Regions from separate parts of the Pantoea agglomerans genome, predicted to be linked through region 2. Evidence: predicted binding sites of a transcription regulator. Region 2 holds the regulator's gene; the other holds the start of a gene.
The links. Region 2 encodes PurR, which represses purine synthesis genes. Its sites were predicted from a motif close to CANGCAAACGTTTGCNTG; they were not measured.

Region 1 (7,541 bases), 1.4 Mb from region 2:
AGAGCTGAACGCTATCGATCGTCTGTAATCCGCATCGCGGGTTTACAACGCGGGCCAGATCGTCGGATCTGGCCTTTTTTATGCCGTCATCCCGCTAATCCGCCTGAATTTGCAGCAAATTCAACGGGAATTTGGCATATCCCCCCAATGTTTATTACCCTTGTTATCTGGTTTGCCGGAATTTTCTGGCTGTGATTTGACTTTCCCGGCAGGGAATTCAACAACAGGGCTCTCAAATGGAAGACTTAAACGTCGTAGACGGCATTCATAACGCCGGTGGCTGGCTGGTGCGTAATCAGGCGTTAATCCTTAGCTACGCGGTCAATATCGTAGCGGCTATCGTGATTCTGATCCTGGGGATGATCGTGGCGCGCGTTATTTCCCGCGGCATTAACCGCGTGCTGGTCGCGCGTCATATCGACAAAACGGTCGCAGACTTTCTTTCCGCGCTGGTACGCTACGGCATTATTGCCTTTACGCTGATTGCGGCGCTGGGGCGCGTCGGTGTGCAGACGGCTTCGGTGATTGCCGTGCTGGGTGCCGCCGGTCTGGCGGTTGGTCTGGCGCTGCAGGGGTCGCTCTCTAACCTCGCGGCGGGCGTGCTGCTGGTGACCTTCCGTCCCTTCCGCGCAGGTGAGTTTGTCGATCTGGGCGGCGTCATGGGCACGGTGCTCAACGTACAGATTTTTTCAACCACGCTTAAAAGCGCAGACGGCAAAATTGTTGTGGTGCCGAACGGTAAAATCATTGCAGGCAATATCGTTAACTTTTCGCGCGAGCCGGTGCGCCGCAATGAGTTTATTATTGGCGTCGCCTACGAGGCGGATGTCGATGAGGTGATTGCGCTGCTGGACGAGGTGGTGAAAAGCGATCCGCGCGTACTGCAGGATATGGGCGTGCAGATCGGCCTTAACGAACTGGGCGCTTCATCGCTTAACTTTGTGGTGCGCTGCTGGAGCAACAGCGGTGACCTGCAAAACGTCTACTGGGATCTGCTGAAAAACTTCAAGCGCGCGCTGGATGCGAAGGGCATTGGTATCCCTTATCCGCAGATGGATGTTCATCTGCATCGCGTTATGCAGCCTGAAGCTGAGGCACAGGCACAGGCGCAGTAACGCTGGCGGGCGGCGTTCGCGCCGCCTGTATTACCCTCTCTAATGCCCGATTAAATTTTTGCATTTCCGCTAATAATCCCGCTTCTCTATACTGCCTGCATCTCACCGATGTAAGGAAAATCCCGTGTTATCCATATACTTACAAGGGCTCGCTCTTGGGGCTTCGCTTATTCTGCCGCTGGGGCCGCAAAATGCCTTCGTGATGAATCAGGGCGTTAAGCGTCAGTATCATCTGATGACGGCATCGCTCTGTACGCTGAGCGATATCGCCCTGATCTGCGGCGGTATTTTTGGCGGCAGCGCGCTGCTGCATCAGTCCCCGCTGCTGCTGATGCTGATTACCTGGGCTGGCGTCGCGTTTTTGCTGTGGTACGGCTGGAACGCGCTGCGCAGCGCTTTTCGCGGCGATATCGATGTGGCGAGCAGTCAGGCGCTCAGGCAGAGCCGCTGGCGGATTATCGCCACCCTGCTGGCGGTCACCTGGCTCAATCCCCATGTCTACATCGATACCTTTGTGGTGCTGGGCAGTCTGGGCGGCCAGCTCCCCACGCCGACGGCGCGCCGCTGGTTTGCGCTGGGCACCATTAGCGCATCGGTAATCTGGTTTTTTGGGCTGGCGCTGATGGCTGCCTGGCTGTCGCCTCGCCTGCGCACCGTCAGAGCGCAGCGGATTATCAATTTAGTTGTGGGTGGCGTGATGTGGATCATTGCCAGCCAGCTGGCGCTGCAGGGCCTGGCGCCGCTTATGAATTGAATCGTCCTAAATCGACAGAACAAGATAAGTAAAGCAGGAACTTTTTCGGTATAATATGCTCTTAGCAGTGCATACTATTTTGTTCAAGCCTGCGTCTTCTATGCCGCAGCAAAACAGAGATCTCAAGGAGGACTTTCGTGAAACTGAAAGCACTGGCGCTGGCCGCCATGACAGGCGCGTTAGCGCTGCCCTTAAGCGCACTGGCTGACGAATTGCCGAACGGCCCGCATGTCGTGACGTCCGGTCAGGCGACCGTTGATGCGCGCCCCGATATCGCCACGCTCTCTATTGTGGTCAACGTCTCCTCTAAAGACGCGGCGGACGCGAAAAAACAGGCCGACGACCGCGTGGCGCAATATTTCGATTTCCTGCAGAAAAACGGCATTGAGAAGAAAGATATCGATGCCGCTAACCTCAGCACGCAGCCGGAATATGACTACACCAAAGAGGGCAAGTCGGTGCTGAAAGGCTACCGCGCGGTGCGTCAGGTTCAGGTGACGCTGCGTCAGCTGGATAAGCTGAACGAGCTGCTGGACGGCGCGCTGAAAAGCGGCCTGAACGAGATCCGCTCGGTCGAGCTGGGCGTCACCAATCCTGAAAGCTATAAGGCGCAGGCGCGCAAGGCGGCGATTGATAACGCAACGCAGCAGGCTGCGGCGCTGGCCGAGGGCTTTAACGCGAAGCTCGGCCCGGTGTACAGCATTCGCTACCACGTAGCCAACTATCAGCCGATGCCGATGGCGCGCATGTATAAGGCGGCCGCGCCGGCTGCGGATACCTCAGCGCAGCAGACCTACGAGCAGCAGAGCATTCACTTTGACGATCAGGTGGATGTCGTCTTCGATATCAAACCGAATACGGCTGGCACGCAGCAGTAACAGAGAAGGGGCGCTAAGCGCCCCTTTTTTATTGCGATTATGCCGACGCGGGCAAGCTAACCCGAGCCAACGGCATCTTTGCCGGCTCCGCCCGCGCAAACAGGCCGCTCATCTCTGCACCCTGCTAAAGGCGCATACGAATTCAGGCCGCTAAATCATCCTGACGCAGCACGCGGTGGCCGTGTGAAATCAGCGCGTCGGTAACGCGGCGCATCAGGCGGCTCTCCGGCGCGAAGCGGTGCCAGTAGAGCATGCGGCGCTGGCAGAGACCCGGCGTTAAATCGAGCAGCTCGCCGCTTGCCAGCTCGCGCTCAATCTGCAGATGCGGGATCATACAGCAGGTCGATCCCTGGCGCGCCAGCTGCACAAAGGCTTCTGACGAGTTAACGATATGGCAGGGTACGCTGCCGGGCGACAGGTCGAAATTCTGCTGCAAAAAGGCCTGATGCATATCATCAAGGTGGTCAAAAGCAACCGCTGGTGCCTTCAGCAGCGCCGAGCGGGTCACGCCGTTCGGGAAGTAGCGTGCGGCGAACTCTGGCGAGGCGACGAACAGATAGTCGAGGGCGCCAAGCTGATCCACCAGGCAGCTCGGCAGCGGCTGCGGCTGAATACTGACCGCGCCCACGACTTCGCCGCGGCGCAGCCGCTCCTGGGTGCGGGTTTCATCTTCGACCTGCAAATTAAGGCGCACCGGCGAGTCCGCCAGCACATCTTTCAGGGCGGGCAGCAGCCAGGTCGCCAGACTGTCGGCGTTGACCGCCAGCGACAGCAGCAGCGGCGTGGTGCCGCCGTTCTCGTCGCTTAGCCACTCCTCTTCCAGCAGTTCCACCTGATGCAGCAGCGCCAGCAGCTTCTGTCCCTGCTCGGTCGGGCGCGGCGGCACGGTGCGCACCAGCAACGGCTGGCCGAACAGGTTTTCCAGCTGTTTGATACGCTGCGAGACGGCCGACTGCGTTATGCATAACTTCTGTGCGGCGCGCTCGAAGCCGCGTTCGCGAATCACTGCGTCCAGCGCCTGAAGCGTTCGATAATCGGGGCGTTTCATTGTTGTTCTCTCTCCTTCAGGGTGGACGATACTATGCCACAAAAAATTCATCTGACGCGCGTCAAAGGCGCTTTCCCTGCGCCGCGCGTCGCCTTTTTTGCGGGCTGGCTTCCAAAGCGATCACGCCAGCGGAAACAGCCGCGCACATTCGGCGAGGGTTGCTTTATACTACGCGCACTTCGTTGTCGCACAGGTTTTAAACATATCATGACCCAGGATGAACTGAAAAAAGCCGTAGGCTGGGCCGCACTGAAATATGTGCAGCCGGGTACTGTCGTCGGCGTCGGCACCGGTTCCACCGCCGCACACTTTATCGACGCGCTCGCCACCATGAAACAGCAGATTGAAGGCGCCGTCTCCAGCTCAGAAGCCTCAACGCTGAAGCTAAAGGCGCTCGGCATTCCGGTCTTCGATCTCAATGAGATTGACGATCTGGCGATCTACGTGGATGGCGCAGATGAGATCAACCCGCAGATGCAGATGATCAAAGGCGGCGGGGCGGCCCTGACGCGTGAGAAGATCGTCGCGGCCGTGGCGCGCAAGTTCATCTGCATCGCCGACGCCTCGAAAGAGGTGGACGTGCTGGGGCGTTTCCCGCTGCCGGTCGAGGTGATCCCGATGGCGCGCGCCTTTGTCGCCCGCGAGCTGGTTAAGCTCGGCGGCCTGCCGGAGTATCGCCAGCATGTTGTCACCGACAACGGCAATATCATTCTCGACGTGCATAACCTGACGATTCTCGATCCCGTCGAGCTGGAAAAAACCATCAACGCGCTGCCCGGTGTGGTCACCGTTGGGCTGTTTGCCACGCGCGGTGCCGATATTGCGCTGATCGGCACGCCGGATGGCGTAAAAACCATCGAAAAATGATCTGTCCGGCGCGCTAAACGCGCCGGTTATTTCCCTGCGCAAAACATCTTTTCTTCTGCTGCCTAAATTCGGTGACTTATGTCACATAACCGTCATCCGCAGCAGGTTCGTTCTTTGTTCGTGGTTCAGCTCCCGATTTTGTGCGGCAATGTGCTGGGCTCGGGCTTCCCCGTGCTGGCCGTCAGGCAATCGGTTGTATTGCCGCAGGCGTAAATTTTGATATTTTGACAGAAGGCGCGCTTATGGCGGCCATTGTTGAAATCACAATAGGGTCGGGGAAATGGCAAAGGTATCACTGGAAAAAGACAAGATTAAGTTCCTGCTGGTGGAAGGCGTCCACCAGAGCGCGCTGGAGAATCTGCGCGCAGCGGGTTACACCAACATCGAATTCCATAAAGGCGCACTGGATGACGAAGCGCTGAAAGCCTCCATTCGGGATGCGCACTTTATCGGCATCCGCTCCCGCACCCAGCTGACGGAAGAGATTTTCGCCGCGGCGGAAAAGCTGGTCGCCGTAGGCTGCTTCTGCATCGGCACCAATCAGGTCGATCTCAACGCTGCGGCGACGCGCGGCATTCCGGTATTCAACGCGCCATTCTCCAATACCCGCTCGGTCGCTGAACTGGTTATCGGCGAAATGCTGCTGATGCTGCGCGGCATTCCCGAGGCGAACGCCAAAGCACACCGCGGCATCTGGAACAAAAACGCCGTTGGCTCTTTTGAAGCGCGCGGCAAAAAGCTCGGCATTATCGGCTACGGTCATATCGGCATGCAGCTTGGCGTGCTGGCTGAAAGCCTCGGCATGCACGTCTTTTTCTACGATATTGAAAACAAACTGCCGCTGGGCAACGCCACGCAGGTGCGTCACCTTGCCGATCTGCTGAATATGAGCGACGTGGTGAGCCTGCACGTGCCGGAAACGCCTTCGACACAGGATATGATCGGCGCGCAGGAGCTGGCGCAGATGAAGAAGGGCGCGCTGTTGATCAACGCCTCGCGCGGCACCGTGGTCGATATTCCGGCGCTGTGCGACGCCCTGGCGAGCAAACATCTGGCCGGTGCCGCCATCGACGTCTTCCCGCTGGAGCCGGCAACCAACAGCGAACCTTTCAATTCGCCGCTGTGCGAGTTCGACAACGTGATCCTGACGCCGCATATCGGCGGATCTACCCAGGAAGCGCAGGAGAATATCGGGATTGAAGTGGCGGGCAAGCTGGCGAAATATTCCGATAACGGCTCAACGCTCTCGGCGGTCAACTTCCCGGAAGTATCGCTGCCGATGCACGGCGCCAGCGCCAGTCGTCTGCTGCACATCCATGAAAACCGTCCGGGCGTGCTGACGGCGATCAACCAGATCTTCGCCGAGCAGGGGATCAACATCGCCGCGCAGTTCCTGCAAACCTCGCCGATGATGGGTTACGTGGTGATCGATATCGATGCGTCGCAGGATCTGGCGGACAAAGCGCTGCAGCTGATGAAGGCGATTCCGGGCACCATTCGCGCCCGTCTGCTCTACTGATCCAGCTTTACCGAAAGCGGGCCGTCTGCTGTTGTCGCAGATGGCCCCGGCTGTTACTTCCCTGATTCACTTCTGCTATTCCCACTGCCACAGACGCGACGGCGTCAGCACGGCGGGCAAGGGCACATCCCACTCCTCGGCAGGCAAGCGCTCCACCCGCTGGCAGTCATGCGCTACGCCAACCGGTAAAAAGCCGTGCTGACGCCAGTTCTGCAGCGTACGGTCGTAAAAGCCGCCGCCCATGCCGAGCCGCTGACCGCTGTCGTCAAAGGCCACCAGCGGCACCAGCATCACATCCAGCCGATCCAGCGTAATCAGCTGGCGGATATCGAGCGGCGGTTCGGGGATGCGCAGCTTGTTCGGCGTCAGCGTCGTTTCCGGCGTATAGCGCAGAAACAGCAGATGGCCGGGGGCGAAAGGGTGCAGCACCGGCAGATAGACCTGCTTTTTCTGCTTCCAGAGCTTAGCGATAAGGGGGCGGGTGTTAAGCTCGCCATCCACTGATAAAAAGAGCGCGACATGGCGGGCGCTGGCGAGAGGCGCGAAGTTAACGGCGTGTTCCGCCAACAGATCGGCGGCCTGCTCCTGCTGTTCAGGCGTCAGGTCGCGGCGCAGGTGGCGCACATGCTGGCGAATATGGTGTCGATCAAGCAGAGAGGGCTGGGACACAGGAACCCCGTTGATATAGTCGCTGATTAAGCAACTATATCATTCACAACGGGGAAAGACAGATGCAGAACAGAAGGAGATCTCCGAGATGCCGCCGCAGGCTGTAACCCTTGAACCCTTGGTTCAAGGTGAATGTGCCGTCGCAACCATCAGGCTTCTCGGACGAACCGAGCATGCTCACAGGTTACAGAGCGCCACACTCTGTTGGTATGAAATATCGGCTCAGGGGACTGGCCCGCTTGCAAACATCTCAGAGAAAATGGACTTCACCGTTGCCGCTGCGCAGCAACCATAAAGTATTATTCGAACTTCGCACCCTGGCGGTCGGTTATGCGACCTTGCTCAACAAGAGCCTGTTCAATTGTCTGCTGCAGGATACGGATACGTTGTTCCATATTAGCAGCATAATCGCGCGTTTTCATTTTCTCTTGCGCCAGTTCGTGGCAAATGTTTAACGCGGCAATGAACACCAGTTGCTCGGTATTTGTGACTCTAGTGCGAACTTTTAAATCTTGCAACCGTTGATTGAGGTCATCGGCAGCCGCATTCAGCGCATCTTGCTGTTCAGGCGGACAATTCACTCTCAATGAACGACCAAAAATTTGTATATCTACTGGTTGTGCAGACATGCCACCTTCCTGACTGATTACTTCGCCCGCAGCTCCCTTCAGACTCAATGCTTTGGGAGGCG
Region 2 (7,541 bases):
GCTGCGCCAGCTTCTGCTGCTCTGCCGAGATGGTCACGCCGTGCACCACCGCGCCGTAGTGGCGGGCAGCATACTCGGCCAGCCCGCCCCAGCCGCAGCCGATATCCAGCAGCGTCATACCGGGTTCCAGCTGCAGTTTGCGGCAGATCATATCCAGCTTCGCTTCCTGCGCCTGCTCCAGGGTCGCGGCCTCTTTCCAGTAGGCGCAGGAGTATTGCATATAGGGATCGAGCATCAGCGAGAAGAGGTCGTTCCCCAGATCGTAGTGCTCTTTACCGACGATCCATGCGCGTTTTTTTGACTGCAGGTTGGTGAGGCGCGCGGCGGCGACGCGCAGCGTATCTTTGAAGTGGTGCGGCAACTGCTGGTCCAGCTTGTGCTTTAGCACGCGGTGAAAAAACATATCCAGCCGTTCGCACTCCCACCAGCCATCCATATAAGCTTCGCCAAGACCAAGTGAGCCTTCCTGAATCACCCGCTTAAAAAAGTCAGGATGCTTAACCTGAATATCCCAGGAGCGACTGCCGTTGATTTCGATGTCCGCCTTTTCCAGCATTTCATGGACAATGCGATACCAGTGGTTTTCTTCAAGGCTCACTTCTTCTATTAACGATGAACTCATAGCTACTCCATCACCTGTCCGCGTTGAACCTGAGAAAAAGAATAGTCAATTTCTCAAGGCCTGTGAGAAATGTCACGGATTGCTCCGTGCGCCTGATATCCGACGTTTTACAGAGGATTGGATCTGAAAACCGTTGTCTGACGCAGCAGAAAGCGCGCGCGCAGACACCATCCGGGCGATAAGCTTCGCCTAATAATAGAACAATTATGTTATTGATTTGTTGCAGATTTATTGACCTGATCGAGTATATGCTCAACCAGGTCAGTATTCAACGACTTATTGTTAGGGCGCTAACTATAAAAGTTGTCTTAGTGATTATCCTGGCAGGGAGTCGTCGCGTGGACAATATCCGTTTGTGCGCTGGCGCGTCGCTGCCAGACGTAGCCCGCTAGCGCCAGAGCAATAGTGGTCACCATAATGAGCGTAGTCATCAGCAGCGGCTGTTGTAAACCTGCAGAGACCGCCAGGCTGGCGAGGAAGCAGAGGCCGAGCTGCAGCGTATTTTGCAGCGCGGCGGCTTTACCGGTGGCGTGGGGGAAAGGCAGCAGCGCGTTTGACACCACCACCGGGTAGATCGCGCCGTTCGCCAGCGCCATGCCGCAGAAGGGCAGCAGCAGGGCGATCAGGTTATGGCTGCCGCTGAGCGCCACGCCGAACAGTGACGCCACGCTCAGGCTGTAGAGGGCCAGCAGCCAGGGGAGCAGTTGCGCACCGGCATAGCGGTTAAGCAGCGCGCGGCAGCCGAATCCGCCCAGCAGGAAGGCGATAGTTTGCGGAATATAGCTCAGGCCGATGTCCGCCGGCGTCAGGCCCGCATCGGCGAGAATAAAGGGCGATCCGGTCAGCCAGGCGAAAAAGCTGGCGGAGCAGGCGGCGTAGATCAATACGTTGCCGCTATAGACGCCGGAGCGCAGCAGCGAGAAAAAGCCCGGCTGATCCCCCGTCGCCTTCGCCGTCGGACGGGTGGTGGGCAGACGCAGCGTCACCAGCATCAGCGCGACGCCGGTCAGCGTCAGCACCAGAAAAATTGAACGCCAGTGAAAATGGCTAACCAGCCAGGCGCCCAGCAGCGGTGCCAGCGCCGGGGAAAGCGCTACCAGCGGCATAATGGTGGCGAACACCTTATTGGCGCGCGCGCGCGGATAGCGATCCACCACCAGCGCCTGCCAGCTCACCGCCGCGGCGCAGACGCCGATCGCCTGAATAAAGCGCAGCGCCAGCATCAGCGCCGCGTTTTCCACCAACAGCATGCCGGCGCAGCCGAGCGCGAACAGCCCCAGCCCCATCAGCAGCACCGGTTTTCGACCGATGCGGTCAGAGAGCGGGCCCCAGAAGAGCTGGCCGATGGCAAAGCCTGCCAGGAACAGGCTCATACTGGCGCTGATGATGCCGGGCGAGGTATTGAAGCTCATCTGCATCGCGCCAAAGGCGGGCAGGTACATATCGGTCGCCAGAAAGCCCAGCATACTGAGCAGGGCGAGGTAGGGCATAAATCCTTTTGAGGACAGCATGGTGTTTATCTCATCTTTCGTCAGGCAGGTTGAACGCGGCAAAGTGTAAAAGGGTGCGCCCGCCGCTGTGAAACGTTAATATTTGCAGAGTGCTGTGAAAATTTTTGAAAGGAAAAAGCATGTGGTCTGAATATGCGCTTGAAGTTGTTGATGCCGTCGCGCGCACCGGCAGTTTCAGCGCCGCCGCGCAGGAGCTGCACCGCGTGCCCTCTGCCGTCAGCTATACGGTGCGCCAGCTGGAAAGCTGGCTGGCGGTGCCGCTGTTCGAACGGCAGCATCGCGACGTGGCCCTCACCCCTGCAGGCGAGCATTTCGTGCGTGAAGGACGCGAGGTTATCAAAAAAATGCTCGCCACCCGCAGGCAGTGTCAGCAGCTGGCGAACGGCTGGCGCGGCAAGCTCAGCATCGCGGTTGATTGTATCGTGAAGCTGCCGCGCAGCCGCCAGCTGGTTACTGACTTCTATCGCCACTTTCCCGATATGGAGCTGCATATCAGCTATGAGGTATTTAACGGCGTCTGGGACGCGCTGGCGGACGGGCGCGTCGATGTGGCGATCGGTGCCACCCAGGCGATCCCGGTGGGCGGGCGCTTTTCCTTTCGCGATATGGGCGCGCTGAACTGGCGCTGCGTGGTGGCGCGCCAGCATCCGCTGACGCAGCAGCCGCAGCTCGACGATGACGCACTGCGCGCCTGGCCCTCGCTGGTGCTGGAGGATACCTCGCGCGCGCTGCCGCGCCGCATGACCTGGACGCTGGATAACCAGCGGCGTCTGGTGGTGCCGGACTGGCAGGCGGGGCTGGCCTGCGTGCTGGATGGGTTATGCGTGGCGATGATGCCGGGCCATGTGGCGCGCCCGCTGCTGGATAAGGGGGAGCTGGTTGAGCTGACGCTGCCAACCGCCTTTCCGGAAAGTCCCTGCTGCGTGAGCTGGTCGGAAGCGGGCGCATCGCCGGCGCTCAGCTGGCTGCTCAGCTATCTCGGCGATGCGCAAACGCTCAATCAGGAGTGGTTAAGCGAAGATTAACGGCGGTAGTCGCGGAACGGACCGTCGCCGACTGAACGACGCTCAATCAGCGTGGGATGCACTTCAATGGTCTGCGACACTTCGCGTTTGCTGGTGATGCGATCCAGCAGCATCTCCAGCGCTTTTTCGCCGAGCTGGGCTTTCGGCTGATGCACGGTGGTGAGCGCCGGGGTAAAGTAGCGCGCGTTGCGCACGTTGTCATAGCCGATCACCGAAATATCCTGCGGCACGCGCAGCCCCATCTCGTCGGCAGCGCAGATCGCGCCCATCGCCATAATATCGCCGCCGCAGAAGATCGCCGTCGGGCGCTGCTTCTGCTGCAGGATTTGCTGCATCGCCTGATAGCCCGATTCCGGCTCGAAATCGCCCTGCACGATCCACTCGGGACGCACCGAGATGCCCGCTTCCTCCAGCGCTTTCAAAAATCCCGCATGGCGGCCGCCGCCGGTGTTACGCTCCAGCTGGCCGGGGATCGCGCCGATATCACGATGGCCGCGTTCGATCAGATAGCGGCCCGCCAGATAGCCGCCCTGGAAGGCGTTATCGAGCACGGTATCGGTAAAGTCGCCGCGCGATTCGCCCCAGTCCATCACCACCATCGGAATATTGCGGTTCTCTTCCAGCATCTTCAGCAGATCGTCCGGATACTCGGAGCACATCACCAGCAGGCCGTCGACGCGCTTCTGCGCCATCATTGACAGGTAGGCGCGCTGCTTCTGCAGATCGTTATGGGCGTTACCGAGGATCAGGGTGTAGCCGCGTTCGAAGCAGTGATGCTCGACCGCTTCGATGATTTCCGCAAAATAGGGCGCTTCGCTGGAGGTGGCGAGCAGCCCCAGCGTTTTAGTGTGATTGACCTTCAGGCTGCGCGCCACGGCGCTGGGCGAATAGTGTAATTCCTGAATCGCCTGCCAGACGGCGTTGCGCGTCTCTTCCGCAACGAAGCGCGTTTTGTTGATCACGTGGGAAACGGTGGTGGTGGAGACACCCGCGCGCTTCGCGACATCTTTAATTGTTGCCATTAAAAAGAGACTCCAGGCTTACCAATAACTCACTGATAAGCATAATGTTAAACGTTTGCGTCCGCTAAGCGAGATTTCTGTTAATTCGCTACAGTTTTTGTCGGTGAAATACTCACTGGGCAGGACAAAACAGGGGCTGTTGCGTGCGAACGGCATCAGCGTTGCGTCAGTTGCGCAACAAAGCCGGGGATTCTAACAAGGCTTGCGGGATAAAACGAGATTTTTACCGGTAACTATGGGAAAATCCCTGAAGACCCTGAAAACTGTGTGGATAAGGAGAGGTAATGAGCACTGATTTGAAACTGGCATTGGTGACCACGGGCGCGGCGCTGCTGATGATTGTGGCCTTTAGCTTTACCGCCGTCATGCACTAACGACAGCGATAAAAAAACCGGGAAAATCCCGGTTTTTTTATGGCGTTTAGCGAATGGTTTTCGGCGTCATCATGCGGCGCGCGCCGATATAGTGACGCTGCCAGTAATCGTCTGAAAGCCCGCTGATCTGGATATCTTTTCCGGTGCGCGGCGACTGAATAAATTTACCGTTGCCGAGGTAGACCCCCACGTGATCGGCGGTGCCGCGACCGTTGATACGGAAAAAGACCAGATCGCCTTTCTCCAGCGACTCGCGCTTCACCGGCGCGGCGTCACGCAGGTGATACATTTCGTTGGCAGTGCGCGGAATTCTGAACTTCACCAGATCTTTATAGGCGTACCAGACAAGGCCGCTGCAGTCGAAACCGGTGTGCGGCGACGTGCCGCCCCATTGATAAGGCTTGCCCAGCTGACCCATCAGCTTGGTCATCGCCGTTTCGCGCGCTTTCTGGTAGCGCAGGCGGTGGGACTTGCTCATTTTGATGGTGCCGCCGTCATCGGCGTCCAGCAGCGAAGAAGTTGCAACTTTGGCGCTGCTCAGCGTGCGCTGGTGGCCATAGCGCTGCTTACGGGAAGACTTCAGGGATTTTTTCGTTTCGCCGGCGGAATGAGAAAGGGCGGCCGTTTCGATTTTCTTCTGCTTTTTCAGTTTGAGTTTTTGCGCAGTAGAAGGGCGCGTTTTTTTCGCGCTGGTTTTAACCGGTCGCCGTTTGCGTCGCTCATCTTCGCGCGCGCTTTTTTTCTCTGCCTTATGCAGGCTGGCTTTAACCGGCGCTTGCGGCGAGGCCGAAGCGATGTTCATGAAAAGCTGCGCGAAAGCTAATATCAAGAGCGTAATCAGTAATCGCATAGTCCGGTTACAGGGTTAGCGGTTACGACAACAGGCCGTAACGAGGTTAGAAAAATCTGATCGGAGATCAGCGCCGGGGCCATTCTAAGCCAGGTTTTTTTCAAAAGTTAAGCCATTTTTCTATTAAACTGTTACAGGGTTGCATCTGACTCATAAATGAGCGATTTCAGCAGGTTATAGCAGCAAAGTTATTACCAGTTATGAATGGCTTAAGTTTTGATTATCGTCAGAAAAAGTCAGAACTTTACGCAAGAACTTAACAAACATGGCGGTTTCGTCCGGCAAGCGAGAAAATGTCGTTTTCAGGGATGGGGCGAAGTCGCTACAATAAACAAACACGAAGTAAGGAATTAAGGAAGGCAATTATGAGTACTGTAGAAAAAATTCAGCGCCAGATCGCAGAAAACCCGGTCCTGCTGTATATGAAAGGCTCGCCGAAACTGCCAAGCTGCGGTTTCTCTGCGCAGGCGGTGCAGGCGCTTTCTGCCTGCGGTGAGCGCTTTGCTTACGTGGATATTCTGCAGAACCCAGATATTCGCGCCGAGCTGCCGAAATACGCCAACTGGCCGACCTTCCCGCAGCTGTGGGTTGACGGCGAGCTGGTCGGCGGCTGCGATATTATCGTGGAGATGTTCCAGCGCGGCGAACTGCAGTCCCTGATCAAAGAGACGGCAGAGAAGCACAAAGAAGCGGAATAACAGCAGCAGAATAGAAAAGGCCGACGCAAGTCGGCCTTTTTTTTACGCCTGTTCCGGCGTTGCGTCAGCGTCGTCGCTCGCCGCCATCGGCAGCGGCCAGCCCCCCAGCCGTTTCCAGCGGTTTACCAGCTCGCAAAACAGCGTGGCCGTCTGTTCGGTATCGTAGAGGGCGGAGTGCGCCTGCGTGCTGTCAAAATCCATGCCCGCCGCTTTACAGGCTTTCGCCAGCACCGTCTGCCCCAGCACCAGCCCGCTCAGCGCGGCGGTGTCGAAGGTGGCGAACGGATGGAACGGGTTGCGCTTCAGCCCGGCGCGTCCCGCGGCGGCCATCATAAAATTGAGATCGAAGGTTGCGTTGTGCGCCACCATAATGGCGCGATTGCAGTGGTGATCCTTGATGCCTTTGCGCACCATCTTGAAGATGGCGTGCAGCGCCTCATATTCGCTAATTGCGCCGCGCAGCGGGTTGCTGGGGTCGATGCCGGTAAAGGCCAGCGCCTCTGGATGCAGCAGCGCACCTTCAAAAGGCTCGACGTGGAAATGCAGCGTCTGGTCGCGGTGCAGCCAGCCATCTTCGTCCATTTTCAGCGTGGTGGCGGCGATCTCCAGCAGCGCATCGGTCTGCGCGTTAAAGCCTGCGGTTTCGACATCGATCACCACAGGATAGAAACCTCGGAAACGTTGATTTAGCGCGTTCAGGGAGTTCGTTTCAGACATCAGCATCTCATAGCAGAAAATAGGCAGCGCGCATTATGGCAAAAAAAAGAGGAGGGTGCAGCAGAAGGGAAAGCTTCAGCCCGCCGCACTGCGCAGGCTGAAGCGGCAAACTTAGTTGCCCAGGCCGTTACCGGCGTGTTTATTTTCGATCAGCTCAATTTTGTAGCCGTCTGGATCTTCGACGAAAGCGATAATGGTGGAGCCGCCTTTTACCGGGCCCGCTTCGCGCGTCACCTTGCCGCCCGCGTTGCGGATGCGGTCGCAGGTCGCTGCCACATCATCCACGCCCAGCGCGATATGGCCGTAGGCGTTGCCGAGATCGTAGCTCTCTACGCCCCAGTTGTAGGTCAGTTCGATAACCGCGCCTTCGCTCTCTTCGGTATAGCCAACGAATGCCAGCGTATATTTATATTCCGTGTTCTCACTCTGACGCAGCACGCGCATGCCGAGAACGCGGGTGTAGAAGTCGATAGAACGTTGCAGATCGCCAACGCGCAGCATGGTGTGAAGTAAACGCATAACATCCTCTTTTATTAAATCGTCATCTTCTGATGACTCAAACGCTAAGTATAGCGGTGAAAATAGCAAAAAACGGCCGCTGGCATAACCGCCGTCACGCCAGCGGCGCGCTTATAGCGTCGGGTAGTCGGTATAGCCTTCCGCGCCGCCGCCGTAGAAGCTCTCCGGGCGCTGCGGGTTGAGCGGAGCGTCCTGCTGCAGAC

Region 1: the regulator PurR is predicted to act here: its motif matches at 4,845-4,862, upstream of serA (phosphoglycerate dehydrogenase).

Annotation. Positions count from the first base shown of each region.
Region 1 is NZ_CP083809.1:737,160-744,700, forward strand. It holds gene fbaA (class II fructose-bisphosphate aldolase) at 1-28, shown strand, start outside; gene mscS (small-conductance mechanosensitive channel MscS) at 237-1,115, shown strand; gene argO (arginine exporter ArgO) at 1,240-1,869, shown strand; gene LB453_RS06035 (oxidative stress defense protein) at 2,007-2,747, shown strand; gene LB453_RS06040 (LysR family transcriptional regulator ArgP) at 2,890-3,795, opposite strand; gene rpiA (ribose-5-phosphate isomerase RpiA) at 4,003-4,662, shown strand; gene serA (phosphoglycerate dehydrogenase) at 4,943-6,181, shown strand; gene LB453_RS06055 (5-formyltetrahydrofolate cyclo-ligase) at 6,257-6,850, opposite strand; RNA gene ssrS (6S RNA) at 6,927-7,110, opposite strand; gene zapA (cell division protein ZapA) at 7,150-7,479, opposite strand.
Region 2 is NZ_CP083809.1:2,185,331-2,192,871, reverse strand. It holds gene cfa (cyclopropane fatty acyl phospholipid synthase) at 1-622, opposite strand, end outside; gene punC (purine nucleoside transporter PunC) at 931-2,133, opposite strand; gene punR (DNA-binding transcriptional activator PunR) at 2,253-3,158, shown strand; gene purR (HTH-type transcriptional repressor PurR) at 3,155-4,180, opposite strand; gene LB453_RS13150 (YnhF family membrane protein) at 4,465-4,554, shown strand; gene LB453_RS13145 (C40 family peptidase) at 4,601-5,404, opposite strand; gene LB453_RS13140 (Grx4 family monothiol glutaredoxin) at 5,767-6,102, shown strand; gene rnt (ribonuclease T) at 6,145-6,819, opposite strand; gene gloA (lactoylglutathione lyase) at 6,931-7,338, opposite strand; gene LB453_RS13125 (alkene reductase) at 7,450-7,541, opposite strand, start outside.